One region of the Streptococcus sp. cx1 genome, then DNA from elsewhere that is predicted to be linked to it. Evidence: predicted binding sites of a transcription regulator. Region 1 holds the regulator's gene; each other region holds the start of a gene.
What was found. The regulator HrcA, encoded in region 1, represses chaperone genes, less so after heat shock. The targets are predictions, from matches to a motif close to TTAGCACTCNNNNNNNNNGAGTGCTAA.
Positions count from the first base shown of each region.

Region 2: ACT170_RS01145 (ATP-dependent Clp protease ATP-binding subunit) is a predicted target of HrcA. The motif match lies at 5,020-5,046, and genes of this name have one in related genera.
Region 3: groES (co-chaperone GroES) is a predicted target of HrcA. The motif match lies at 7,117-7,143, and genes of this name have one in related genera.

Region 1 is NZ_JBQSUN010000013.1:2,866-12,875, forward strand. Features, by position in the region: gene dnaJ (molecular chaperone DnaJ) at 1-637, opposite strand, end outside; gene dnaK (molecular chaperone DnaK) at 1,009-2,832, opposite strand; gene grpE (nucleotide exchange factor GrpE) at 3,149-3,673, opposite strand; gene hrcA (heat-inducible transcriptional repressor HrcA) at 3,712-4,746, opposite strand; gene ACT170_RS10930 (glycoside hydrolase family 73 protein) at 4,940-5,521, opposite strand; gene ACT170_RS10935 (M15 family metallopeptidase) at 5,518-6,315, opposite strand; gene ACT170_RS10940 (histidine phosphatase family protein) at 6,302-7,006, opposite strand; gene ACT170_RS10945 (PFL family protein) at 7,123-8,460, opposite strand; gene ACT170_RS10950 (ACT domain-containing protein) at 8,478-8,744, opposite strand; gene ACT170_RS10955 (CapA family protein) at 9,067-10,010, opposite strand, start outside.
Region 2 is NZ_JBQSUN010000001.1:237,446-247,455, reverse strand. Features, by position in the region: gene feoB (ferrous iron transport protein B) at 1-1,279, opposite strand, end outside; gene ACT170_RS01170 (ferrous iron transport protein A) at 1,276-1,752, opposite strand; gene ACT170_RS01165 (amino acid ABC transporter ATP-binding protein) at 1,924-2,658, opposite strand; gene ACT170_RS01160 (amino acid ABC transporter permease) at 2,658-3,338, opposite strand; gene ACT170_RS01155 (DUF1797 family protein) at 3,652-3,882, opposite strand; gene argF (ornithine carbamoyltransferase) at 3,951-4,931, opposite strand; gene ACT170_RS01145 (ATP-dependent Clp protease ATP-binding subunit) at 5,174-7,444, shown strand; gene ACT170_RS01140 (NUDIX hydrolase) at 7,587-8,045, shown strand; gene ACT170_RS01135 (DUF1827 family protein) at 8,055-8,357, shown strand; gene ACT170_RS01130 (Gfo/Idh/MocA family protein) at 8,403-9,365, opposite strand; gene ACT170_RS01125 (aminoacyltransferase) at 9,463-10,010, opposite strand, start outside.
Region 3 is NZ_JBQSUN010000004.1:63,154-73,163, reverse strand. Features, by position in the region: gene rpmG (50S ribosomal protein L33) at 1-106, opposite strand, end outside; gene pbp2a (penicillin-binding protein PBP2A) at 155-2,482, opposite strand; gene ACT170_RS06470 (RluA family pseudouridine synthase) at 2,548-3,417, shown strand; gene ACT170_RS06465 (TM2 domain-containing protein) at 3,601-3,933, shown strand; gene ACT170_RS06460 (DUF2752 domain-containing protein) at 3,933-4,238, shown strand; gene ACT170_RS06455 (superinfection immunity protein) at 4,333-5,037, shown strand; gene groL (chaperonin GroEL) at 5,113-6,732, opposite strand; gene groES (co-chaperone GroES) at 6,777-7,064, opposite strand; gene ACT170_RS06440 (ABC transporter ATP-binding protein) at 7,232-8,035, opposite strand; gene ACT170_RS06435 (ABC transporter substrate binding protein) at 8,035-9,975, opposite strand.

The DNA of each region.
Region 1 (10,010 bases):
TTTCATGTCCTGTTCCGTGACAAGTTTGACATGGCTCTTTAATTTCTTGACCTGTTCCATGACAGACATCACAGGTTACTTGACGACGCATCATACCAAGTGGTGTTTGCGTATCGACATTGATAACCCCTTGACCATGACAGCGACCACAAGTTACAGGGCTTGTGCCAGGTTTTGCACCAGATCCCGAACATGTCTTACATGTTGCTTCACGATTGTAGTGAACTTCTTTTTCGGCACCAAAAATCGCCTCTTCGAAGCTTAGGTTGACACGGTACTGAAGATCATCACCTTGACGTGGAGCATTCGGGTTACGAGTAGCACCACCACCAAAGAAGCTAGAGAAGATATCCTCAAAGCCACCAAAGCCTGCACCACCATCGAAGCCACCAAAGCCTCCTTGACCACCAAAACCATTCGCACCATCTGGTCCGTATTGGTCATAGGCTGCACGTTTTTGGTCATCACTTAAAGTTTCGTAGGCCTCTTGAACCTCTTTATATTTTTCTTCCGCACCCGGTTCTTTATTAATGTCTGGGTGGTATTTCTTAGACATCTTACGATAGGCACGTTTAATTTCATCTTGAGAGGCATCCTTAGATACCCCAAGACGATCGTAATATTCGGTATTGTTCATAATTTTAGATACAAAGGGCATCTAATGGAGAAAGCCAAAGTAATAGTTTTGAAGATGAACACCTAGTCCCTTGAAACCAACTATCTTTTTGGCTTAATCCCTAGCCCGTGTTCAACGACGAACACTCTTTGTTCCTTTCTATTTTATATTTGTTACGATACGAAGTAAAACTATATCTTATATTCACTTCACTTATTTTAGCGAAAAACAGAGGCTGGTTTGCAACCTCTGGATTTCTTACTATCATTTACTAATTAGTCAGAACTGAGCACGCCCTAAGCTCTTGGTGAAAAAGAGAAATCTCCCTAGAAACTAAAGTTTTTGCGTTGAATCTCCTATTTTCACTATGAGGTTTTAACGGGCTTTGCATCTTATTTTTCAGTAAACTCTCCGTCTACGACGTCGTCGCCTGAATTATCTGCTGTTTGTGCTGCTTCTGCTCCTGCTTGAGCTTGTTGTGCTGCTGCAGCTTGTTCGTATAGTTTAACTGCAAGAGCTTGAGCTTTTTCGTTAAGAGCTTCCAATTTAGCCTTCATGTCATCAAGATTTCCTGATTCTTGAGCTTTCTTAAGATCATCAAGGGCTGATTGAGCAGCATCCCGTTCTGTATCGAAACCTTTACCTTCTGTTTCTTTGATTGTCTTCTCAGTGGCAAAGATAGCTTGGTCAACTTCGTTACGAAGATCTACTTCTTCTTTACGTTTTGCATCTGCTTCAGCATTTGCTTCAGCATCTTTCATCATCTTTTCAATTTCTTCATCTGTCAAACCAGAGTTAGATTGGATAACAATTGTTTGTTCCTTTTGAGTTCCAAGGTCTTTAGCTTTAACAGATACGATACCGTTCTTATCAATATCGAAAGTAACTTCGATTTGTGGGATACCACGAGGTGCAGCTGGGATATCAGTCAATTGGAAACGTCCAAGAGTCTTGTTATCTGCTGCCATTGGGCGTTCCCCTTGAAGAACGTGGATATCAACGGCTGGTTGGTTGTCTGCTGCAGTTGAGAAGACTTGTGACTTAGATGTTGGAATTGTAGTGTTGCGGTCGATGAGTTTTGTGAACACTCCACCCATTGTTTCGATACCAAGTGACAATGGAGTTACGTCAAGAAGGACAACGTCTTTCACATCACCAGTGATGACACCACCTTGGATAGCAGCACCCATAGCCACAACTTCATCAGGGTTCACTGATTTATTTGGTTCTTTACCAGTTTCAGCTTTAACAGCTTCTACAACGGCAGGGATACGAGTTGAACCACCGACAAGGATAACTTCGTCAATATCTGACAAGCTCAAACCTGCATCTGAAAGGGCTTGACGAACTGGAGTTTTCGTACGTTCTACAAGATCACGAGTCAAATCATCGAATTTCGCACGAGTCAATGTCATTTCCAAGTGAAGAGGTCCAGCTTCACCAGCAGTGATGAATGGCAAGCTGATTTGTGTTGAAGTAACACCAGAAAGGTCTTTCTTAGCTTTTTCAGCTGCGTCTTTCAAACGTTGAAGAGCCATCTTGTCTGTTGACAAGTCGATTCCATTTTCTTTCTTGAATTCTTCAACCATGTGATCGATGATTTTTTGGTCGAAGTCATCACCACCGAGTTTGTTATCCCCTGCAGTTGCCAATACGTCAAAGACACCGTCACCAAGTTCAAGGATAGATACGTCGAATGTACCACCACCAAGGTCGAATACCAAGATTTTTTCTTCTTTATCAGTCTTATCCAAACCGTAAGCAAGGGCTGCTGCTGTTGGTTCGTTGACGATACGTTCTACTTCAAGACCAGCGATTTTACCAGCATCTTTTGTTGCTTGACGTTGCGCATCGTTGAAGTAAGCAGGAACTGTGATAACTGCTTTAGTTACTTTTTCACCAAGGTAATCTTCAGCATAACCTTTCAAATATTGAAGAATCATAGCTGAAATCTCTTGCGGTGTGTATTCTTTACCGTTTGCAGAAACTTTTTCAGAAGTACCCATCTTAGATTTGATAGAGATGATTGTATCTGGGTTTGTTACTGCTTGACGTTTTGCAGCGTCACCAACGATGATTTCACCATTTTTGAATGACACAACAGATGGAGTTGTGCGGTTACCTTCTGGGTTTGCGATAATTTTTGATTCAGTTCCTTCAAGAACTGCTACTGCTGAGTTTGTTGTACCTAAGTCAATACCAATGATTTTAGACATATGTTTTTCCCCTTTTTACTTAATTTCTATTTTGCTTTTTTATCTTTCATTCATAGTTTTCTGTCATTTCGGACAAGTTTTCAATTATGTTACGACACAAGAAGTCGAAATCGATTTTATTTTGACGACGAGTTAGTTAGGAGGCTAGGCAAGCGCCATAGCGATTGCCGTTTTCTGACGAGTTGCTTCAGCAACCGTCAGAATTGCCTAGTTGAACACGCCCTAAGCTCTGGGTAAAAAAGATAGATTTCCTTGTGTTCATCGAACACTTCGTCAATCTCCTATTTTTACTGTGAGCTTTTACGGACTTTGTATCCTAGTTGTATACAACTACCATAGCTGGGCGTAAGACGCGTTCGTGGAGTTTATACCCTTTTTGGAAAACTTGTGCAATCGTATCTGCTGGATGTTCATCATCTGCAGGCATTGTTTGAATAGCCATGTGGAAGTTATGATCGAAATCACCATCTGCTGGAATTTCTTCAATCCCTTCCTCTTTAAGAGCATGCACTAAACTTTCTTGCACCATTTCCAAACCTTTTTTGACATCATCAGTCAAGCCCTCAACGGCAAGAGCACGTTCAAGGTTATCAAGTGATGGCAAAATTGCTTTTGCCAAATCTTGGCTACGATACTTTTGTAATTGTTGACGTTCTTCATTAGAACGGCGCTGAATGTTTTGCATTTCTGCATGGGCACGAAGGTATTTGTTTTCAAATTCTTCGGCACGCGCTTGGGCTTCTTCAAGTTCAGAAGGTTCGCTTACTTCCTCTACAACTTCTTCAGTTGTCTCCGTAGCTTCCTCTTCTTTCACTTCTTCTTTTTTAATATCTTCAGTCAAGGCATACACCTCTTTCTATACTTTTTAAATGTTATATCTTAGCTAACTTCATAATGGTTACTATTGAGGTAACGGTAATAATCCGTCAACTTCATAACCAAAACTCTACTAATAACATTGACCAAACTAACCATGCGACGATAATCCATTTCAACTGGGCCAATCACATGCATGAGCGCCATCCCACGATAAGGAATCAGGAATTTATGACTCATAACTGTGACATTTTCAAGCGCTTCTTCAGTTGATTCTGCAACCGAAATCTTGGTCACTTCATCATCGGAGATAGCTGATCGAAGCTCAAGTGCCACATGTTGTGGATTGTCCAAAAATTGATAAGTTTTTAAGTCGGCATAAGTCAGTGATGCAACCTTACCTTCGATGAAAATCAATTCCTTAAAAAGTTGTGAAAAGATATAATCAAACAAATCTAGAACATTATCTGTTATCTTGAAATACTTCTGCACAATCTGAGGAATCTCAGTTCTCAATCGGTAATGGATCTCTAAGACAGTGTTTCCTAAAAAACGTTCTTGAACAAGCTTATGAAGAATTTCCAAATCACTAGACAAGAAATTTTTTGGAATAGCAAATTGAACTGTCACAGGCTTAGATTCATCTAGAGTAAGAACCGCTAAAGCGTCGTGATTGGATAGATGAACAATGTCAAATCCAGTCAGACGTTGTCGTGTCGGTTCCACATCTTGAATCACTGCTGTACATCCTGTCATTTCTGCCAGCAGCTTCGCCGCTGCATCCAAGATATCTTCAAGTTTAAAGGCTTCAAAATCAAAGGCCTTGACCACTTGATAAACATCTTGTTCATCAATCGTATCAAGATTCAAAGAATTAGCGACGAAATACTGGAAACCTGCTCGGCTTGGCATACGCCCACTAGAAGTATGAGCTTTTTCAAGATAGCCCATTTTTTCAAGCTTGGCCATGTCATTACGAATGGTCGCTGAACTCGAATCAATTGATTCTTGTAATGCTTTAGAACCAACCGGTTCATGTGTACGAGTGAACATCTCAACTATCAAATTCAAAATAGTGTTTTGCCTTTGCGTAATCACGATGTCACCTCATTTCTATTCATTAGCACTCTAATACATCGACTGCTAACTTATGATTCTATTATACACCTAAACTTGAACATGTCAACCCAAAAAACCAAAAAAATTAGCACTCTTTTTGCGAGAGTGCTAAAAATACATCTTAAGACCTAGAAAAGCAAAAAAAGAGCACCTCAGAGGTACTCTAATCTTATCAATCATATTTTGACAAATGATAGGTCTCAATAATAGATATGAGGTGTTTGGCATAATCTGGATCACTGCTAAAACCCGCAGCTTGTAGTTTTTCTGCCGCAACTTTATAACTAGTCGTTCCTGCCACCTCTTTATAGGTCGACTCGCCCCATGTTCCTTGGCGAAGTTCTTCTAAATAAGTCATCATAGAACTTGACCAATCCTTAAAAACTGCAAAATCCACCTTTTGGTATTGCCATTTACCTTTACTGTAGATACTATCCTTTAAACGAATACGTTCTTGACCTGGCTGAGCAGGGAGACTGTAGATGTTATGGTATTTAACAGATAAAAGACTGCTACCATAATTTGACTCATATGCAGCTTGACTAAGGAGAATAGACGCAGGTACACCATAGTTTTTAGACATCTTTTGAGCTGTTGGAGCTAAGGTCTCAATAAATTCTTGCTGTGTGTAAGCAACCTTTACCGCACGCGCATTATCATCTGTAGAGGCATGAAGAATCAAAGGTAAGAGAATACCTAAAGCAAAAACAACAACTAAGGTAATGAAGGCTTTTAGTTTAAAACGTCGTCTCACTTAGCTTTCTCCTTTAATAATGCCAAATATTCCTCCAAAGTAAGATTATGTTCAGTCATATACTCTGCTGACTCTTTACCAACATAGCGGAAATGCCAATCCTCGTAGCCTACACCCGTTGACGATGTTTTACCATCTGGAAAACGAAGAACAAAGCCATATTTCGGCGCCAACTCTTTGACTTTAGCTACTGTATCTGGATCTGCTTCATTTAAGCTATCTACAGTACTCATATCAATCGCAAGACCTGTTTGGTGTTCACTCGCTCCTGGTGGTTGTGAATAGGTTTGAACCTTTTTCTCCGCCTGAGACTCCGTCAAACTTGGGTCAGCAGCCATTTCCTGCTGAACATAACTGTTATAAAGTTCTGTCTGATAAGCAACACTACGATAACCTGATATCAAGTGATAACTTGGATCAATTTCTTGAGCAGCCGCTAAAAACTCCTTAACGTTCTTAGCAATTCTTGCATCTACAGAAACACCATCAACGTCAGCAATCTCAGGGTTAAGTTCTTTAGACTTATTATCTCGATTTACCAAAAGCAATTGCCAGTCTTTAGGCGATACATCAGGTAGTCCCTTTGTATCCTTGCTTTGAGTCGCATCGGTAGCTTGTTTACTACTTTTTGTTACTGACGATCCATTGGTTTGTTGGACTGTACGGCTGACACCAAATACTGAATAAAGTCCTGCTGCAACTAAAAGAACTGCAATCAAGACACTGCTGATAACCAAAAACCAGTTGGTTTGCTTTTTCGCCTGACGGCGACTTGGATAGTTATTTTTTACCATTTTCTTTTTCTATTATCTCTCGCCCAACCTGACGATAGGTCATATCGCCAAGCGCTTCTAATGTAAATTTACCATTTTCATAAGCAACAACAGTGACCGAACCGTTGTCCAATGAAGGATGCTCGACAGAAGGATCAATTAACCAAGCAAAGGTTGCAATGGTCATACCGTGACTAACGACAATAGCATTACCGCCACCAGACTTCTCAAGATTTTCTGCAATAGCTGTGAACCCCTCTAAAATACGTTTTCTGAGCACTTCCCAAGGCTCTGCCCAACCAGCCGTATCCACATCAAGGATACCTTGTGCAAGCTCAGGATAAGTTACCTCATGCAAATCCTTACCTTGAAAAGCATCTGTTCTCGGTAGCACACCGTAGAAAAGTTCACCGTCATAGCCACCATCTAAACTACCAAAACACCACTCACGAATACGTTTGTCACGTTTATAAGGAATAGTTTCTAAACCCGTCTCACGTAAAATGATATCCATAGTTTGAATCGTTCGACCTGAATCACTAGAATATGCAGCCTTGAAAGGGATACCTGCTGCTTTCAGACCTACCCCCAATTCACGAATACCTTCTTCACCGAACGGGGTCAAAGGGCTATCAGACCAACCTTGTGCACGACCAATGGTGTTAAACATCGTTTTGCCGTGTCTCGCAATATACAACTTAACCTTACTCATAGCACCCCTTCTTTCCGTCATTTTTTGAATTCATTATAGCACAAATCCCCTCGACTATCTAGCCAACGAGACCATCAGAAAATGCCTTACCAATTGGCAAAGCATTTATCATCCGCTTAGTTTTTAAAGCTGTGAACAGGAGCTGGGATTTGACCACCACGCGCAATGAAATCAGCCGATGAAGCCTTGTTTACTTTCATTACTGGTGCATAACCAAGAAGACCTCCAAGTTCCAACATGTCACCTTCCTTACCATAAGGAATGATACGAACAGCTGTTGTTTTCTGGTTAATGACACCGATAGCTGCTTCGTCAGCAATCATGGCCGCGATTGTTGTATCTGGCGTATCAGCAGGAATAGCAATCATGTCTAGACCAACAGAACAGATAGCTGTCATGGCTTCCAATTTTTCAAGGTTGATATGACCAGATTGAACCGCAGCAATCATACCTTCATCTTCAGAAACTGGAATAAAGGCACCTGACAAACCACCAACTTGGTTACATGCCATAATACCACCTTTTTTAACTTGGTCGTTAAGAAGGGCTAGAGCTGCAGTAGTACCATGCGTACCAACAACTTCAAGACCCATCGCTTCAAGTACACGGGCTACTGAATCACCAACTGCTGGTGTTGGCGCAAGAGACAAATCTACAATACCAAACTCGACACCAAGACGTTCGCTGGCCATTTGACCAACTAACTGACCAACACGTGTGATTTTGAAGGCGGTCTTCTTAACTGTTTCAGCTAGAACATCGAAACTTTCGCCTGGAACTTTCTCAACTGCACGTTGCACAACACCAGGACCTGAAACCCCAACATTGATTACAACATCAGCCTCACCAACACCATGGAAGGCACCCGCCATAAATGGATTATCTTCAACCGCATTAGCAAAGACCACCAATTTACCTGGGCCCATTGGATCTGCCTCAGAAGCCTCTTTGATGATACGTCCCATGTCACGTACTGCTGTCATGTTAATACCAGTCTTTGTTGAACCAATGTTGACAGATGAGCAGACAAAATCAGTCTCTGCAAGCGCACGTGGAATAGAATTAATAAGAATCTCATCACCTTTTTGATAGCCCTTTTGAACGAGTGCAGAGAAACCACCAATAAAGTTAACGCCGATTTCCTTAGCTGCTCGGTCTAATGCCTTCGCAAAAGGTACATAGTCTGTTGCATCTGTTGCCGCACCGATGATTGAGATCGGAGTAACAGACACACGTTTATTAACAATCGGAATACCAAGTTCAGCTGCAATTTCGTCACCAACAGCTACCAAATTCTTAGCCTTAGATACAATCTTGTTATAGACTTTTTCCGCCGCCTTATCGATATCTGAATCGATACAGTCTAGGAGTGAAATCCCCATGGTAATGGTACGAACATCAAAGTTCTGCTCCTCAATCATGGCAATGGTTTCTGTGACCTGTTTAATATCCATTTTAAGCTACTCCTATCTTACAAGTTGTGCATAGCATCAAAAATTGCTGAACTTTGGATGTTGATTTTAACGTTCAATGACTCACCAAAGGCTTCCAATTCAGCACGTAGGTGTGTAAAATCTTGTTTGTCTTCCGATGATACAACCGCCATCATGGTAAAGAATTCATCAAGAACTGTTTGAGAAATATCATCAATATTCAAGCCAAGTTCTGCCACCTTAGTCGCAACACCCGCAACAATACCTGCTTTGTCCTTACCTACAACTGTAATAATCGCTTTCATGAGAAGCCTCCATCATTTTATTTTGTATAATTTTAGCATATTTTGATTAAAAATGCTATTTTTTATGAAATTTGCATATTTTTTCTTGAAAAAGACGAATGTTTCCGAGGAATTTAACTAATATCGTTTATGAAAATATCCTCTCTTTGCCCCAACTACTTGTGGATAAACTTGTTCACAACCTAAATAATATCTTTCTTATAAAACCTTGAAAAATCAAGATTCAACACTATCAACAGACTTTTCCACACCTGTGGATAAGTCTGTGGGTAACTTGTCGATAAACAAAAAAATATCGCCAAATTCAGGCGATATCTTAGCTTTATTTCCATTTTAAATTAACATGGGCATTCATTTCTTTATAAGCAGTATCTATACGCTCTTTGGTTTCTTCATCCAGTTTATTTCTATATTTACCACCTTTAATGAAATCCTCTAAAATATAAGTTTGGTAAGTATACAAAGGGTATCCCTCTGGCGAACTTGTTCCTTTAGGCGTACGGTTAACCCAAGTCGGATGTGCTTGAGCCGTCTTAATCGTGGTTTGACCATTCTTTTTCTCAAGGGTGACATCCATTAAGACACCTCTCTCTGTCCACTCTGCACTATCCACACCATCCATAGTCTCTATGCGCTGGTTAGAAATGAAATTCCCCATTGAGTAAATAATAAGTTTTTGCTGTCCATCCTTTTTAACCACCTCAGAAGGTTCTACCACATGAGGATGACCTCCAAAGATAATATCGGCACCCCAATCAATCATCTTATGATAAAGTTTAACCTGTTCATCTGTCGGTTCCAAACGATATTCAACACCCATCTGAGGCATGATAACCGTGATATCCGCTTCTTTTTCGGCACGCTGAATCTCGGCTTTCATACGTTTTTCATCCAAATTCGATAAGTGGTCTGCAACCTCTTTATCCGTCAAGTTCGACTCTAGGCCATTGTAACCATAAGCATAGGAAAGTATTGCAACTTTGATACCATTAACATTCTTGATAAGAAGTGGTGCCTTGTCTCGCACCGGCTTTTCGTAAACGCCAATAGGATCAATTCCCACTTTTTTAAAAGCATCAGCCGTTGTAAAAGCACCCTCTAAACCAGAATCCAAGATATGATTATGGGCCAAATCCATAACATCATAACCAGCATCCTTAATAGCTGCTGTCACTGATTGAGGAGCATTAAACAGAGGATAGCCTGACAAAGGATAATCAGGATTAATCGTTCCCTCGAAATCACCCAAAACCAAATCAGCCTGCT
Region 2 (10,010 bases), on a different contig from region 1:
TCATAATGGTAATGCGACGGTCCCTTTCATTTTCAATGGTTCGACTAGACATAACCGCTGGCACCCCACAACCTGTAGAAATCAACATAGGAATGAAGGATTTTCCAGAAAGTCCAAAACGACGGAAAATACGGTCCATAACAAAGGCAATACGACTCATATATCCAATGTCCTCAAGCACACCCAAACAGATAAAGAGCACAAATATTTGAGGTAGGAATCCTAGTACTGTCCCAATCCCAGCGACAATCCCATCAACAATCAAAGACTTAAGCCAGTCCTGAACTTGAAGATAGTCAAGACCAGAAGTTACCAAATCTGGAACATACTTACCAAAAAGCACATCGTTAGCCCAGTCTGTCCACATGGTTCCAACAGTCTGAATAGATAAGAAATAAACCAAATACATAACCACTGCGAAAATTGGTAAGGCCAAAATACGGTTGGTGACAATCCTATCAATTTTGTCCGACAAGGTCAGGGCAAAATCTTCTGTATGACTTTGAGCCATCTGACAGACACGTTCGATAAAGGCATAACGCTCATTAATGACAATTGACTCCGCATCTTCGGTGAAAACTTCTTCAGTGATTCGAATGATATCTTTGATTTCTTTTCGTTGGAATGGGGACAAGTCTAGCTCAGCCTCAACTAAAGCATCGTGTTCAAAGAGTTTAATGGCATAAAAACGCGCAGACCTTTGCGGCACCGAATTTCCCAAGACTTCCAAAATTTGTGAGATAGCAGCTTCTAATTTATCGTCATAAATTGGAAAGGCAATATCAGCAACTGTAGAGGTTGTCGTATGAGCTGCCTTCTTCACTACCTGATCAATACCAGTTTGCTTGAGAGCACTAGTGGCTACTACTGGGACGCCTAGATGATAAGATAATTTATCAACATTAATCTGTTTTCCCTGAGCCTCTAAAACATCACTCATGTTAAGCGCTAAAGTGACTGGAATACCTGTCTCAATCAACTGCGTTGTCAGATAAAGATTACGCTCCAAATTGGTCGCATCGACTACATTTAAAATGCTGTCGGCCCTTTGGCTCAACAAATAGTCACGCGCCACCTTTTCTTCAGGGCTATAGGGTGACATTGAGTAAATCCCTGGTAAATCCTGAATTTCTAAATCCTTATTCTTTTTGACCAGACCACTTTTTCGTTCTACAGTAACACCTGGCCAGTTACCAACACGCTGATTGTTCCCTGTTATCAGGTTGAATAAACTGGTTTTACCACTATTAGGATTACCTATTAATGCAATTTCTGTCATTTTTCCTCTCCCTCATCCAGCATGACCACACTAATCATTTGCGCTTCCGACTTGCGTAGGGTTAATTCATACCCTCTCAAACTAATTTCTAAAGGATCTCCCAAAGGGGCTACCTTACGCAACAACACCCGAGTACGCTTTGTAATTCCCATATCCATAAGACGTCGTTTGGTTTCATTTGCTGAAAAAATATCAGTAACGATAGCCGAACGTCCAACCGGTAATTCAGAAAGAGGTATCTTTTCCTGATTTTCCTCCGCAGGTGCCAAATCAATCTTATCTAGAATCGAAGCATCAAAGGCTAAGCGACTCCCTTTAACGATAATAATAGCACTGTTTTTGGTCTTAATTACCACCTCAATCGTTTCACCGGCAGCCAACCCTAGGTTAGATAAGTGCAAAAGACTATCCTTAGGGAGGTTAATGCCAAGAATCCGGTAAGGCGTTTTTAAGGCCGCATCATATATGAGCATATTTCTTGACCTTCTTTATTATTTTTGATATGGCATCATTATAGCATATTTATCCATCTTTTCCGCAATATTATCCTAAACAAGAATGATTCTAGAAAAGCAGAACACAAAAAGAAAAGGCCGGAAAAGTTCCAGCCTTCACAAACAACGTATACATACTTAATGAATATCTTACAAAACCTTACTCAAGAAATCCTTGGTACGATCTTCCTTAGTATTGTCGAAGATCTCTTGTGGTGTGCCTTCTTCAACAATGACACCGCCATCCATAAAGATGACACGATCTGCCACTTCATAAGCAAAGCCCATTTCGTGGGTAACAATTGCCATTGTCATCCCTGATTTAGCAAGGTCCTGCATAACTGCAAGAACTTCACCAACCATTTCTGGGTCAAGGGCTGATGTTGGTTCGTCAAACAAGAGAACGTCTGGATCCATAGCCAAACCACGTGCGATAGCAATACGTTGTTGCTGACCACCTGATAGACTTGTTGGGTAGGCATCTGCCTTATCTTTCAAGCCAACCTTTTCTAAAAGTTCCATGGCTTTTGCTTCTGCATCAGCTTTAGAAACACCCTTGGTCTTAATTGGTGACAAGGTGATATTTTCTTTAACTGTCATATTAGGGAAGAGGTTGAACTGTTGGAAAACCATTCCCATCTTCTCACGCATTTTGAAAATGTCGTTATTTTTATCTGTAATATCCACACCTTCAAAGGAAATAACACCTTTTGTAGGTTTCTCAAGCAAGTTCATTGAGCGTAGGAAGGTTGATTTCCCTGATCCTGAAGGACCGATGATAACCACTACTTCACCCTTTTTAATATCTAGATCAATCCCTTTGAGAACTTCGTTCTTACCAAAATACTTGTGAAGATTTTTAATCTCAATAATTGTTTCTGCCATTATTTACGTCCCTCCCCAAGTCGTTTTTCCATTTGTTTCAAGAGTGCCGTCATAGCCGTTGTCACAATCAAATAATAGAAGGCTGCGAACAAGAGCGGTGTCAAGGTCAAGTAGGTTGTTGTTGCAACAGTTTGTGCACCATTCCACAATTCCATAACTCCGATGGTTTGCAAGAGCGAACTATCCTTGATAATAGTAACAAACTCGTTACCCAAGGCAGGCAAGATATTTTTAATAGCTTGAGGCAAGACCACATAACGCATGGTATTCCATGGACGGATACCAAGTGAGTAGGCAGCTTCAACCTGACCTTTAGGAATAGACTCGATACCTGCACGCACACTCTCAGAAATATAAGCACCACTGTTCAAAGAAAGGACGATAATACCTGGAACGATACGTGACAAATCAAGGTTCAAAATGCCAAACTGAACAGTTGGAAGATTCATGTGGATGAGGTTAAAAGCAATCATAATCTGTACAACCATAGGAGTCCCACGGAAAACCCAAACATAAAGGCTTACCAACCACTCCAAAGGTTTGATTCCAGAACGCTTGGCCAAGGATACCAAAACCCCAAGGATGGTTCCGAAGAAGACCACGCAGACCGAAATCATAATTGTTACTAAGACACCATAGTTAAAGTAAGACCAAAACTGTGGTAGAAATGAAAAATTCATCTAGATACTCCTTACTAATATTCTTCAATATTATATCAGAAGACTGTATAATAATAAAGTATTTTCTTATAAATGCGATATTTCAGTATAAAAACTAAGTTATAGACCTAGCTAGCAAAACTCTTAAGCAATACACCTCATGTATTTCCAAGACGACACCACGCCAAAAGCTTTGCCAAGAATTTGAAGTACTGCCTGTTTTGACAAGCCATACAAGCATCACCCCATGCTTTCATCCTGATAAAAATGCCTGAAACTCGATAGTTTCAGGCATTCTGATTTTTGGAACCTTGTAAAGTTCCAAAATAATATATTAGTAAAGCAAATCGTAGATTTCCATTGCAATCAAGTCGATACTATCAAATGAATAAGATTCACGTGCTTCAACGTCACGCAATGTGAAAACTGGACCATTTTCAGGATCGTTGCTAAATGATACTTCGGCAACAACCACTCCTTCACGTTCAAAATTACGTTTCAAATTACCACCATCAGCCGCCATCATTTCAAGACGGTTAATGATTCTCACCAAATGTGATTCCATGTTATTTCTCCTATTAATTGTGTATTTCTTACTTATTTTATCACACTTATGGGAAAAATGGGGGAATTTTAAATATTTTTCAAGGAATTGTACATAATGGCCTTGATAGAATGCATACGATTCTCAGCTTCTTGGAAGATGATATCACTGTATTTTTGGAAGACTTGATCGGTGATTTCTAACTCTGCCAAACCGTATTTGTCATAGATTTCTTGCCCAATTTGAGTATTGAGATCATGAAAAGCTGGGAGACAGTGCATAACGATGACATCTGGATTTTCCGTCTTGGCAAGTAGGTCTGCATTAATTTGATAAGGCAGGAGTAAATCAATACGAGATTTAAAGTCTACTTCTTCACCCATAGATACCCAGACATCCGTATAAAGCATATCCACTCCCTTGACCTCTGAAATATCATCTGTAATGGTTAAATCGGCACCATTATTATGTTTCTGAGCTAGGGCTACAATCTCATCTTCGGGTTGCAGCACCTCTGGGGCAATAATCTTGACATTAACGCCTAAAATAGCCGAAGTGACCAAAAGTGAGTTGGCCATATTATTTCTACCATCTCCAATATAGGCGATGGTCAAACCTTCCAAACTACCAAAACGCTCCTTCAAAGTCATGAAATCCGCAATCATTTGCGTTGGATGCCAGGTATCCGTCAAACCATTCCAGACCGGAACACCTGAGTACTTAGCCAACTCTTCGACATCTTCTTGCTTAAAACCACGGTATTCGATTCCATCAAACATAGAACCAAGCACCTTGGCTGTATCAACTACAGATTCTTTTTTACCTAACTGAATGTCTCCAGCACCAAGGTAGGTCACATTCATACCTAGGTCCTGACCAGCCACTGTAAAAGCTGAGCGAGTTCTTGTAGATGTTTTTTCAAAAATCAGGGCAATATTTAAGCCATCTAAATATTTATGCGGAATTCTTTCCTTCTTTAGCTGTTTAAATTTTATAGATAAATCGATTAACTCCTCAAGTTCCTGCTTGGTAAAGTCGATTTCTTTCAAAAATGATTTAGCTTGTGTCATAGGTATCTCTCTTTCGTTCTGAATAATATAAAAACATTATATAATATTTATACATTTTAAACAAGCGTTTTTGAATTAAAATTCAATGTTAGCACTCTTATTAATAGAGTGCCAAACCTAGATGCTTTTTACTTGCAATCTACCTTCCGCATGCTATAATGGAGTCATAGATTTGACCTTTTTTGACCAAGATTGTTTTCAATAAAGGTCTTTCCCAATTCAGATAGAAAAGAGGTACTGATATGCTCTGTCAAAACTGTAACCTTAATGAAGCTAGTATTCATTTGTATACCAATGTAAACGGTAATCAGCAACAAGTTGACCTCTGTCAAAATTGTTATAAAATCATGAAATCTGACCCAGAGAACCCCCTCAATCAATTCAATCAAACAGGAGGTTCAAACTTCTTCGATGATTTCTTCAGCGACCTAAATAACTTCCGTTCTTCTAACGGCGATCTTCCCAATACACCTCCAACACAAGAAGGTGGTAACCGAGGAAACGGTGGCAATACACAAGGGCCAGGCCGTCCAGGAGGACCACGCCAACAAGCTCCTCAACAGCCACAAGGTCTTCTTGAAGAGTTCGGCATTAACATCACTGACATCGCTCGTCGTGGAGACATTGATCCTGTTATTGGTCGTGACGAGGAAATCATTCGTGTCATCGAAATTCTTAACCGCCGTACCAAGAACAACCCCGTCCTCATCGGTGAACCCGGTGTCGGTAAGACTGCTGTTGTTGAAGGCCTAGCTCAAAAAATCGTTGACGGTAGCGTGCCACAAAAACTCCAAGGCAAACAAGTCATCCGTCTTGATGTGGTCAGCCTGGTTCAAGGGACTGGTATTCGTGGCCAATTTGAAGAACGCATGCAAAAACTCATGGAAGAAATTCGTCAACGTCAGGATGTTATCCTATTTATTGATGAAATCCATGAAATCGTAGGAGCTGGTAATGCTGGTGATGGCAATATGGATGCTGGAAACATCCTAAAACCTGCTCTTGCTCGTGGAGAACTTCAACTGGTCGGAGCAACAACACTCAACGAATACCGCATCATCGAAAAAGATGCCGCCCTAGAGCGTCGTATGCAACCAGTTAAGGTTGACGAACCAACGGTTGAGGAAACCATCACTATTTTGCGTGGTATTCAACCTAAATATCAGGACTACCACCACGTCAAATATACAGACGAAGCGATTACTGCAGCTGCAGAATTGTCCAACCGCTACATTCAAGACCGCTTCTTGCCAGACAAGGCCATCGACCTCCTCGATGAAGCTGGTTCGAAGATGAATTTGACCCTCAATTTTGTTGATCCTAAAGATATCGACAAACGTTTGATTGAGGCTGAAAACCTCAAGGCTCAAGCTACTCGTGACGAAGACTTTGAAAAAGCTGCCTATTTCCGTGATCAAATTGCCAAATACAAGGAAATGCAAAAACAAACCATCAAAGACCAAGATATGCCTGTCATCACAGAAAAACATATCGAAGCCATTGTGGAACAAAAAACCAATATTCCTGTCGGTGATTTGAAAGAAAAAGAACAATCACAACTTCTTAGTCTTGCTGATGATCTTAAATCACATGTTATTGGACAAGATGCCGCAGTTGATAAGATTGCCAAAGCCATCCGCCGTAATCGTGTTGGATTGGGTGCACCAAATCGCCCAATTGGTAGCTTCCTCTTCGTAGGTCCTACAGGAGTCGGTAAAACTGAACTCTCTAAACAATTGGCGATTGAACTCTTTGGTTCAGCTGACAGTATGATTCGTTTCGACATGTCAGAATACATGGAAAAACACGCCGTTGCCAAATTAGTCGGTGCCCCTCCAGGATATGTCGGTTACGACGAAGCTGGTCAGTTAACTGAAAAAGTCCGCCGTAATCCTTATTCACTCATTCTTCTAGATGAGGTTGAAAAAGCTCACCCAGACGTTCTTCACATGTTCCTCCAAGTTCTTGACGACGGTCGCTTGACTGATGGTCAAGGGCGAACTGTAAGTTTCAAGGATACCATCATCATCATGACTTCAAATGCTGGTACAGGTAAAGTTGAAGCTAGCGTCGGCTTTGGAGCTGCCCGTGAAAATCGTACCAATTCTGTTCTTAACCAGCTTGGAGATTTCTTCAGCCCTGAATTCATGAACCGTTTTGACGGTATTATCGAATTCTCTGCCCTTAGCAAGGAAAATCTCCTCACTATCGTGGACCTCATGCTTGATAATGTCAACCAACGCTTGGCTAATAACGGTATCCACCTCAGTGTAACTGAGAAAGTTAAGGAAAAATTGGTTGACCTTGGTTACGATCCTAAGATGGGTGCTCGACCACTACGTCGTACCATCCAAGATCATATTGAAGACGCTATTACTGACTTCTACCTTGAAAATCCAAATGAAAAAGATCTCAAGGCAGTCATGACTTCAAAAGGCCACATCACCATTAAGTCTGCTAAAAAAGCCGAAAAAGCTACTCAGAAAGCTGAAACACCAAAAGAAACTGATTAAACAAAGAACCCAAGTCATTACGTCTTGGGTTCTTTATCTTTTCATTTCCTATTTTCAAATTTATCCCTAATTCTGCCTAAATCAATAGGAAAATGAGCAAAATTTTAGTATAATATAGGCAAATAAACGTAAGGAGCAACTCATGAATCCAACATTTGGTGACAAGGTTGAGGGAGCTCATTATCAAACACGTTACGGTGTTTATGCTGTGATTCCTAACCAAGAAAAGACAAAGATTATTTTAGTCCAGGCTCCTAACGGAGCTTGGTTTCTCCCAGGTGGAGAAATCGAAGCAGGCGAGGATCACTATAGCGCATTAGAACGCGAGTTAATTGAAGAACTTGGGTTTACAGCCACTTTAGGCCAGTACTATGGCCAGGCTGATGAATACTTCTATTCGAGCCACCGTGACACTTACTATTACAATCCAGCCTATATTTATGAAGTTGTAGATTTTTCAAAAATTGGTAAACCTCTCGAAGATTTCAATAACCTAGCCTGGTTTCCAATTGATGAAGCCATTGCTAAACTTAAACGTGGCAGTCATAAATGGGGAATCGAACAATGGAAAGAAACTAACACAATAACTGACAAATCCTAGGAGGAAACTATGAAACTCATTAATACGACCCGTACACACCAAGAACTCGTTCAAAACCAACTAGACAATACGGATGCCTTTCTCGTAGAGACCTACTCTGCTGGGAATACTGATGTTGTCTTTACACAAGCACCTAAGCATTATGAACTCTTGATTTCAAATAAACACCGTGCTGTTAAAGACAATGAATTAGAAGTTATCCGTGAATTCTTCCTCAAACGAAAAATCGACAAGGATATTGTTTTGATGGACAAACTCAGAACAGTACACACTGACAAATTGATTGAGATTTCATTCCCAACAACTGTATAAGACAAAACAAGCAATGGCTAATACCACTGCTTGTTTTTTTGTACGTTACAAAGCTTTCGAAGCTTGATCCAGAACTTCCATAACCTGACGACTATGTTCCAACTGCTTGGCAACACTGTCAAAATCCTTGGTAGCCACCATCTTTTCAAAAGCCACAAATTCATCATGCATACGATGTTGTAGACTATTGAGATTGACGATTCTCTCTTTCTGACCATTGAGAGTGACTCCAATCTCAGGAAGAGTATTGGTTGCACCAAAAATGGTAATAGCGCCCTTATCACCTTGTATAGTTGAACGAATCTCCGCAATACAGTCTTTAGCTCCAATGGCAACAGCCTTAAAGTGACCATAGTCCAAAACTAAAATCCCAGACGTATCTACTCCTCGCTCCACATTAGGGAGATATTCCACACGATTAGGCTTACCAAAAAGGCCAACCAGGAGATGAATATTATAGATATTCAGATCTCTAAGTGCTCCCCCACCCATTTCAGGGTTGAAGGCAGGAGCAATCTCCCCTCGTTTGAAGGCATCGTAACGTGACGAATATTGGGAAAAATTGATATTCACAATCTTGATATCCCCAACCTCTGACAAGGCTTCCTTAATCACTGTAAAATTGGCCAAATATTGATTGGTAATAGCCTCCATCAAGAGAAGCTCTTTTTCTTGAGCAAGCTTAGCTAGCTCTTCAAATTCTTCTAAATGAAGGGTGAAGGGTTTCTCACAGATAACATGCTTGCCAGCCAAAAGTGCTTTCTTAGCATAATCATAGTGGGTATGGTTGGGCGTTCCCACATAAATCGTATCAACTTCTGGATTGGACAAAATTGCCTCATAATCACTAGTCGCCTGAGACAAACCATATTGCTTAGCTAGGGCTTCTGCCTTATCAAGTGAGCGTGGTGTCGACAAGATAGCTTCAAGCTCAATGCCCTCAATAGTCGTTAATACAGGAAGAACCTCTGTCACAATCATCCCTGTACCCAATAGTGCAAGTTTCATCAACTTACCTCCCTAATTTCTAATCTCTCTTTACAATGGTCTAAGTCCATATAGAGACTTATAATGAAAGAGGACTCAAATCGAAGCCCTCTAAAATTTAAGAACGTCCAAGCAGTTTCTTAACTCCTTGAATCGCTTTGTATTTAAGCGGTTGTGGATAATAGCGGAAGGTTCCCATCTTGCGAACAATGTAACCATTAAAGTTTTGTTTAAATCGCAGAACTCCGTCTGAACCATCAAAGATTCCCATAATACCAAGGAAGTTATAGAACGTAATGCCACGTTTAATGGCTTGTGTCATCACATACTCTTGTAAGAGTGCTGGCGCATAAAACTTATTAAACTCTGGATAAGACCCGCTAAAAAGATAAACAGCTTCTTGAGGTGTATAGACAAAGAGACTTCCAGCCAGAACAATATCTTCCTGACCATACTTGTCAATAAAGGCAGTCGCTTCTCCCTTTCGAACATCAAAGGTCTCAAACTGACTTGATAACTCTCTTAATTGGTTTTGTTTTTTCTCAGATTTTGGATTAGCTTCTAAATCAGCTTGTAATTTGACAATTCTAGCCCCCAACTTCGCCTGATCACTTTCCAAATGGTCATAGTAATCCTGAAAATTCAAGGTAGCCACCATAAAATCAG
Region 3 (10,010 bases), on a different contig from region 1:
ATTTGTTAACTTCTAGTCGTGTTGGTTTGGGAGTGCTACTCACATTAATTGAGTAGTTTCGGCTCCCGCATTCAGCACACGCTAGGCTTGCTTTTTTCTGTGCCATAACGCCTCCGTTCTTTTTATCTTACCACTTTTAAATGCAATTGACAAGCTATCTGAATAGACCTGAGAAGGAGTCTGTAATCTTATCCCAAAGGCTGCTTGCCTGATCTTTAACGTCATTCACAACGTCTGATGCCTTGTCTGTCCATGACTTGTTACTGCTATTGCGCGAATCATTTGGGTCTGCCGTATAGTCTAGAGTTTGGCCGTCAGCTGCATAGGCATTTTCAACGGTAAACTCAGTACCTGGTGTATTTGGCAAAACATCCGCAGCGATATAGCTGAAGATTGTCGAAGCTGTTCCCGAGCTAGCTCCTGTTAGGTAGTGACTCTCGTCAGTCTTATCAAAGCCGATCCAGGTCGTCATAACCACATCAGGAGTATAACCAATCACCCACTGGTCACTAGTCAAATCTTTGTTAAATTCAGCCTGAACAGTACCTGTCTTACCTGCCATCGTGTAACCTGTGTAGTTGGCATTCACAGCGGAACCATTTGAGAAGGTACCAAGCATCATGCTGGTCATCTGGTTAGCTACTGACTGGCTGATAACACGTTTAGACTTCTTACTATGGGTAGCAATAATGTCTCCACTGGCATTTTCAATTTTAGTGATGAAATAAGCTGTATTCATCTCACCACCATTAGCAAAGGTCGCATAAGCCTGAGCCATTTGAAGAGGACTGGCTGTCACACCACCACCAAGTGAAATTCCAAGTTCTTCCGGAACATTGTCAAAGTTAAGACCAAATTTTTGACCGTAACTAATCCCCTTTTGAATACCGATTTGATTAAAGAGGTAAACTGCTGGGATATTGTAGGAGTTGGCCAAAGCTTGATACATGGGCACATCCTCTGTCTCAACACCACCGTAGTTGGTTGGAGTATAGCCGTTATAGTCGATTGGTTTATTTGGAAGGTCCTTATTGATGCTCCATCCTGAAGCCAGAGCTGGGGCATAGACCACTAAAGGTTTGATGGTCGATCCAGGACTACGCTTCCCTTGAGTTGCATAGTTAAAGTTACGGAAGGTTGTATCACTAGTACCACCCACACGACCTACTAGACCACGTACCGCTCCAGTTGTTGGATCAAGTGCCACACTAGCGGACTGAGCTGTACTACCATCGCTTTCTGATGTAGGGAAGAGATAGGTATTTTCGTAGGTTTGTTGCATATTAGCTTGTGAGTTGGCATCCATCTCTGTGTAGATTTTGTAACCATTTTTAACGATTTCATCTTCACTCAAACCATAAGTTTTCGTAGCTTCTTCAATGACAGCATCAAAGTAAGACGGATACTTGTAGTCATCGCCAGTCCCTTGATAGGTATCATCCAGGCGACTAGCCATATCAACTCCTGCCGCACTGTCGGCATCGGCCTGGCTCAACTTCTTGTCATCAACCATGTTGGCAAGAACGGTGTTTCGACGGTTGGTCGCATTTTGGATATTATCGATTGGGTTGTAAATTTCAGGTCCCTTAAGCATACCAGCGAGGGTCGCTGCTTCATCAACGGTTAGATTGGCAGCACTTGTCCCGAAGTATTTTTGGCTGGCGTCTTCAACACCCCAAACCCCATTTCCGAAGTAGGCATTATTGAGGTACATAGTAAGGATTTCTTGCTTGCTGTATTTCTTGGTTAATTCTAAAGAGAGGAAGAATTCCTTAGCCTTACGAGTAACAGTCTGTTCTTGAGTCAAGAAGGCATTTTTAGCCAACTGTTGGGTAATGGTTGAACCACCACCAAAGCGCCCCATGGACACAATAGCCAGGAGGAATCTCTTGACGTTAACCCCGCTATTTTTATAGAAGGTACGGTCCTCAGTTGCTATGACAGCATTCTCCAAGCTATCACTAATAGCATCCAGTTCCACATAAGTCCCTTTTTGCCCTGACAATGAACCAGCTTGATTGCCTTCTTTGTCATAGATAACCGTAGTAGCTTTCAAGGCATCTTGAAGGTCTGAAACATTGGTCGTCTTGGCAATATAGAAAAGGTAGGAACCTACTGTCAGAACCAGCACAGCTAGCATGATAAAGAGAATTTTCCCAATATGATAACGACGCCAGAAACGGCGAATAGGATTTCTTGGCGAAAGTGTAAACTTGCTCAAGAACGCCTGAACCTTACCTAAAGGTTGGGTCGTATCAATAGGTTTCTTTTGCTTAGAACGTTGATAACGTGACGTCTCTTGACTTTCCTGAGACATATCTAAGTCTTCAACGGCTTGTTCAACCTCATCAGGTTTCTTAGCAAAGAGTCCCTTTATCTTATTTTGTAAATTCTTCGATTTTTCAGCAGGCTGGGAATCCTTGCCCTTTCCGCTATTTTCTTCTTTAAAAAGTTTGTTTTTTAGATTATCAAAAAATGTCATAACCCTATTATACCAAGTTTTTACAGATTCTGTCCTCTTTTAAACGTTCATGATATAATGAAACCATGACTTTACACGTAGAAATTATCAATCCCTATCCTGCAACAACCGTCAAAGACTTGCTCGAAACTAAGCTCCTCATTCCTCGTAAGATTCGTCATTTCCTACGCACGAAAAAGCACGTCCTCATCAATGGAGAGACTATTAATTGGCAGAGTCCTGTTGAAAAAGGTGATAAGATTAGCCTGACCTTTGATACAGAGGACTACCCTGAAAAAATTATCCCTATGGGAAATGCTAATTTGATAGAGCCTCTCTACGAGGATCAACATCTCATCGTTGTCAATAAGCCTGAAGGAATGAAGACGCATGGTAATGAACCCACAGAAATTGCTCTACTTAACCATGTTTCGGCCTATTGTGGGCAAACCTGTTACGTCGTTCATCGACTAGACATGGAAACTAGTGGGGCTGTACTCTTCGCAAAAAATCCGTTTATCCTGCCAATTCTCAATAGACTCTTGGAAGATAAGAAGATTCAGCGTCAATACTGGGCTTTGGCTGAAGGTAAATTTCAGACCAAGGAGACTGTGTACAAAGACAAGATTGGACGCGACCGCCATGACCGTAGAAAACGAGTGGTTGATCCTAGAAAAGGGCAGGTTGCCTATACAACCATCACGCGCCTCAAAGCCTTCAAAGGAGCCAGTCTGGTCAACTGCCAACTAAAAACCGGCCGGACCCACCAAATTCGTGTTCATCTAGCCCACCATGGACATGCCATTCTGGGAGATCCTCTTTATAGTCACCGAACCGCATCTCGACTCATGCTCCACGCCCACACTCTTAGTTTCACCCATCCCTTAACACTCGAAAAAATCACTGTTAAGGCGAATTCAGACAGTTTTGAACAAGGGTTGAGAAATCACAAATAATAGAAGTAGGCTCATTCTCAAGCATAGTGCGAAAGGATTATCCTAATGATCCTCTAGTTATGACACAGTGGAAGCTTGCAAATAAGTTGCTTTTATTGACTTCAAAAGCCTTGACCACCTTGAATCTCCCTTTATATTATGTTATCCTTTACATATCATTTAAAATTTGAGGGGTATTTAATTATGAATCCAGTCGATCAATGGCTAGCAATTAACGCCAAGTATTTCCCAACAGAACAAGTGCAGTACATCCGCCAACGCCTTGAGGCACTTCCTGAACAACAACTTTCAATGCTTTACTCAATCAGCTTCCAAGACCCTACGATGATGCTTGTCATCTCACTTTTTGGCGGTTCTCTTGGAATCGACCGCTTTATTTTGGGACAAGTTGGTCTTGGTGTTGGTAAACTTTTGACATGTGGTGGATGTGGTATCTGGTCAATCGTTGACTGGTTCCTTATCATGGATGCTACTCGCCAATCAAACGCTCAAAAACTCTTTGCAGTTATTGGCTAATGAAAAACTATTTCACACGCTTGTGGGCCTACCACCAGCGTTTTTTTAGATTATATCTCTTAGTTTTAATGGCAATTTACGGAGTCTACCTTTTACATCTCCCAACACCACTCAGTCTTATCCTAAAACCTTTAGGACTCAAGAGTTGGAGCGCAGGCCTAACACGCGCTAGCGTTAGACTACTACACCTAGATTGGCAAGGAGCATGGGACTATAATCCTCTGATATACCCTCTAGTGGTCTACATCTTAGCCTATTTCTTTCTCTTTCCCATCTTTAGTGACACGAAGATTATAGAGAAATAAACTGTCCTATCCAACTCCCATTGCACATCCCTTGCACTATTGCTATAATTGTAATCATCAAAATTTATAATCGAAACAAACGGAGGCTAACTATATGAAACAACAAGATTGGATTGATTTTTTCCAAGCCGTCCACGGACGTAATCCAAGTATCCAAGAAATGGCTGAAGCAGCCAATCGAGGCGAGTTTATCCGAGAAACTCCCAAACAAACTGTCGAAGCAACAAAAAATCTCTCACAAAAAGAGACTGTAGAAACTGCCGAAAATGATGTTGACAATTATGATGTTGCTGAAGAACCACTAGCTGATACCAACTTAGAGGAACTACAGGATTTACCAAATACTAGCCCCGCGTCAAGTCAGACTAATGCTACCTTCCAACATCCAAATCATAACTTTAACGAGACTTGGACGCAACACGAAAGTAAGTCTCAAACAAACCTCATCATGATAGCCATCGCTTCTATCCCAGTTATCCTCTGGGCTCTTGCAATGATACTCTTTGGAATTGCCAGTGATGAGCTTAGTGGCGGCTTGCTCACGGCTTTTCTCTCCATCATCATTTCTTTACCCTTGGTAGTACTTCAAATATTACCAGCTCTTCTAAATAAAACCGATAAAAAATGGCCAATCTTTATCCTATCCTTTCTTCTAGGATGGACATTCATCGGTTGGGTTATCTTTCTTGTTATTTCTATCAATACGAATAAGGAAGCAGAGCGCATTAGACAGCAACAAATGATGATGCAGATGTCAGGTAAACAAGGAAGTTCTGACATGTTTAACCCTTTTCACTGATTAACAATAAATAATAAAAAGAAAACCCAGAAAAAGTTTCTCGACTTTTCCTAGGTTTTTTTGCTTTCTTAAATCTTAGTAACCCATCATTCCTGGATCCATAGCTGGCGCTGCTGGAGCTTCTGGTTCAGGCTTGTTGGCAACGACTGCCTCGGTTGTCAAGATAAGACTAGCTACAGAAGCGGCATTTTGGAGGGCAGAACGTGTGACCTTAACTGGGTCAATGATTCCTGCTTCAACCATATCTACCCATTCACCATTGGCAGCGTTAAATCCTGTACCAACTGGACTATTCTTCAATTTATCGATGATAACGGAACCTTCATATCCAGCATTATAGGCAATTTGGCGAACTGGCTCTTCCAAAGCACGGAGTACAATATTACGTCCTGTAGCGTCGTCACCTTCAAGATCAAGTTCAGCAACCTTAGCAATGACGTTAACAAGAGCTGTACCTCCACCTGCTACGATACCTTCTTCAACAGCGGCACGAGTAGCGTTAAGGGCATCTTCGATACGAAGTTTCATTTCTTTAAGGGCTGTTTCAGTGGCTGCACCAACCTTAACGACTGCAACCCCGCCCGACAATTTAGCCAAACGCTCTTGAAGTTTTTCACGGTCAAATTCAGATGTTGTTGTTTCCAATTGAGACTTGATGAGGTTTACACGGTTAGCAATCGCTTCTGTGCTTCCTGCACCTTCAACGATAACTGTGCTATCCTTATCCACAGTTACTTTCGAAGCTTGGCCAAGTGTTGCCATCGTTGCATCCTTAAGCTCAAGACCAAGATCCTCAGTAATAACAGTTGCTCCAGTCAATACGGCAATGTCTTCTAACATCGCTTTACGGCGGTCACCAAAGCCAGGTGCCTTAACAGCAACAACATTGAAAGTTCCACGAATCTTGTTAAGAACAAGTGTAGGAAGAGCTTCACCATCCACATCATCAGCAATAATCAAAAGTGGACGACTGGTCTTAAGCACTTCTTCCAAGAGTGGGAGGACATCTTGAATATTTGAAATTTTCTTGTCAGTCACAAGGATAAATGGATTTTCAAGGTCAGCGACCATTTTTTCATTATCAGTAACCATGTACTGAGAAAGATAACCACGGTCAAACTGCATACCTTCAACCACTTCGAGTTCTGTCTCCATACCACGAGACTCTTCAATAGTGATAACACCGTCATTACCCACACGTTCCATTGCTTCTGAAATGTATTCACCAACTTTTTCAGAACGTGATGAAACAGCTGCAACTTGGGCAATGGCTTCCTTATTGGCAACTGGTTGAGCAATAGCTTTAAGCTCTTCCACAGCTGTAGCCACAGCTGCTTCAATCCCACGACGGATACCGATTGGATTGGCACCAGCCGTTACATTTTTTAGACCTTCACGGACAATAGCTTGTGTCAAAACAGTGGCTGTAGTTGTTCCGTCACCGGCAATATCGTTAGTTTTTGAAGCCACTTCGCTGACCAGTTTGGCACCCATATTTTCAAAGTGATCTTCGAGTTCGATTTCTTTAGCAATTGTTACACCATCATTAGTGATAAGAGGTGAGCCAAAAGCTTTTTCCAATACCACGTTACGACCTTTAGGGCCAAGCGTTACCTTAACTGTATCAGCCAAGGTATCAACACCACGAACCATTGCTGCGCGTGCATCTGATGAAAATTTAATATCTTTTGCCATAGTTACTCCTTCTTTTTCTTAGTTTATATCTGATTAGCATTGACCTAAGCTAGGACCGCTAAAATATCTGCTTCACGGATAATTGAAACGGAATCATCTCCGTCTTTAACATTGACACCTGCACCATTTTCAACAAGGACTTTATCGCCTGCTGCAACACTAGGTGCAATCAATTCACCAGTAAGAGTACGGATTCCTTCACCTACCGCTAAAACCTCAGCAGTCTTTGTAGCTTCATGACTGGCTCCTGCCAATACAAAGCCACTAGCTGTTTTTTCTTCTGTTTCTTCAAAATGGACAACGATACGATCGCCCAATGGTTTCAATGCCATACCAATTACCTCCAAATGTTATTTGTTATTAGTAACGTGTGAAACGTTATTTTTAGCACTCATAAACTATGAGTGCTAATCCATATATTTATTTTAGCACTTGGTCAAAAATAGTCAAGAAAAAACTACCCAAAATCTGAACTTTGGATAGTTTCTTTTTTTGTTTATTAACCGAGCACCAAGGCATCGTCATTGAGGACTTGTCCACTATTTTTGTGGAAGAGGTCCATAAGTTCTGCAACAGTGAGGTTTTTCTTTTCCTCACCTCGCACATCGACGACGATTTTTCCGTGATAGAGCATGACTAGACGGTTCCCATATTCGATAGCATGTTCCATATTATGGGTAATCATAAGGGTTGTCAATTCTTGTTCTTCAACGATCTTACGTGTCAAATTCATGACCATATCACTTGTCTTAGGATCTAGGGCTGCTGTATGTTCATCCAAAAGCAAGATTTTTGGACGCACCAAGGTTGCCATAGCAAGTGTCAAGGCCTGACGTTGTCCACCTGACAAGAAATTAGCATCAGTCTTCATACGATTCTCAAGACCAAGACCAAGATCTACCAAGGCTTCCTTGAAGACTTGACGTTCGCTTTCAGTGATAGACTTTTTAAAAAAGCTACGTTTCTTACCACGACGATAGGCAATCGCCATATTTTCTTCGATAGAAAGGTTTGTCGCTGTCCCCATTCGAGGATCTTGGAAAACACGACTAATGTCTTTAGAGCGCTCATCTACAGATGCTTTCTTAATAGATTGCCCCTCCAACAAGATATCCCCCTCATCAATACTAAGAACACCAGCAATTGAATTCATCAAGGTTGATTTACCAGCACCATTTCCCCCAATGACAGAGATAAAATCTCCCTGCTCAATGTCGAGATCCAAACCACGAAGGACGTGATTTTCATTGACTGTGCCTTTTTCAAAGGTTTTATGAATCTGTTGTAAACTAAGTAAAGCCATTACTTGTCACCTCCTGGAGTCAAGGATTTGTTAGGTCTGATTTTCAATTTTTGTCGTACTTCTGGCACATAAAGGATGATAGCAAGCAAGATGGCTGAAGCCAATTTCAACATTTGAGCATCAACGTTCATGGCAAGGATAATAACCAAGACCAAACGGTAGAGAACAGCACCTACGACAATTGACCAGAGGCGTTTGCCAAGTGGTAGATACTTGACGATAACCTCAGCCAAGATGATTGCAGCCAAGCCATTTACGATTGTACCAGTACCCATATTCATATCCGCATAGCCATTGTTTTGAGCTAGGAGGGCACCTGATAGGGCAATCAAACCATTGGAAATCATGTAGCCAAGAATCTTCATACGGTCAACCTTGATACCATTAGCTTCACCCATGGCAAGGTTATCACCTGTTGCACGAAGAGCAAGTCCAACCTGTGTATTAAGGAGAACAACCAACATAAGTACTACCAGACTAACAAAAATCAGTCCTAATAGAATCACACCATTCAGCTTAGATAGACCAAGATCCATCACCATAGTCACCAGCGTGTTGTGGCCTGAAAGAGAGACATTGGCACTTCCAAGAACCAAAAGGTTAACTGAATAGAGCCCTGTTAAGGTAATAATCCCTGTTAAGAGTGCTGGTATCTTCATTTTCGTATGCATAAAGCCAGACACAGCTCCAGCAAGCATACCAGCTACAAAACCACCTAGAGTCGCAAAGATTGGGTTGATCCCACGGATAATCATGATAGTTGTCGTAGCAGCACCAAGTGGGAAGGCCCCCTCAGCTGTCAAATCAGCAAGGTCCAAAATACGGAAGGTAATGAAGACCCCGATAGCCATAATAGCCCAGAGGAGTCCCTGAGAAATGGCTGTTAGCACCACATTTGAAAATCCTTTTTTAGAAGACTTATTGACCTTAAGCTTAATGACACCCTTATCTTTTTTAGCAATTGGTTTGTCATCTTGTGTTGATGCTTTAGATTCCTCGTCACTAATGCTAGAAACATCAATACCAAGTTCTTTAGCCATGTCATGGTTAACCACAACATTTAGGGTTTTAGGATACTCGGCATCGACATCCTTGACCTTCTCACCTCGGAGAACACGGCCTGCCAACTTACCTGTTTGACGTCCAAGCGCTTCATAGTTAGTTCCATAAGTGAACAGGACACCTTTTTCTACACTACCAGCGTCACTACCAACAACTGGAACCTTAGTCTCTTTAGAAAGATCTACCAAGGTATTAATAGCACTAACAATAGTATTATCAGTTGGGATGAAAATCACTTCGGTTTGACTCATCAAGCTCTTGGCTGTGTCTTGGATATCATTGGTTGATGAAATTCCTTTGATAACCGTTTCAATACCAGCTTCCTTGAAGTATTTCTTGGCTTCTTCAACCTGAACTTCTGAGTTACGCTCGCTGGTCGTGTACATAATCCCAACTTTTTTAGTGTTTGGAAGGACCTTTTTCAACAACTCGACTTGTTTGTTGATTGGTGACATGTCGCTTGTCCCTGTCACATTTCCTCCAACATTGTCCATAGACTTAACCAATTTAGCTGAAACTGGATCTGTGACAGCTGTAAAGAGAATTGGCTTGTCCTTTGTCAAACTACTCAAAGACTGGGCTGCTGGGGTTGCGATAGCTAACATGACATCATTATCTTCAATAAGCGACTGAGAAATCGTCTGCAAGTTAGACTGATCTCCTTGTGCATTCTGATAATCGATTTTGATGTTCTTACCGTCGACATAACCTTCCTCTTTGAGTTCTTCAATGAACCCTTTACGTGTCGCTGACAAGGAAGGATGTTCCACATATTGGAGCACACCGACGTGAACCAAATCTTTATTAGAAGCATTGGAACATGCTACCAAGAGGACAGCTGTAATAACAGCCATCATACTGACCAAGAATTTCTTCATCTTGTATACCTCTATTTTTTATTCTATCTATTTCC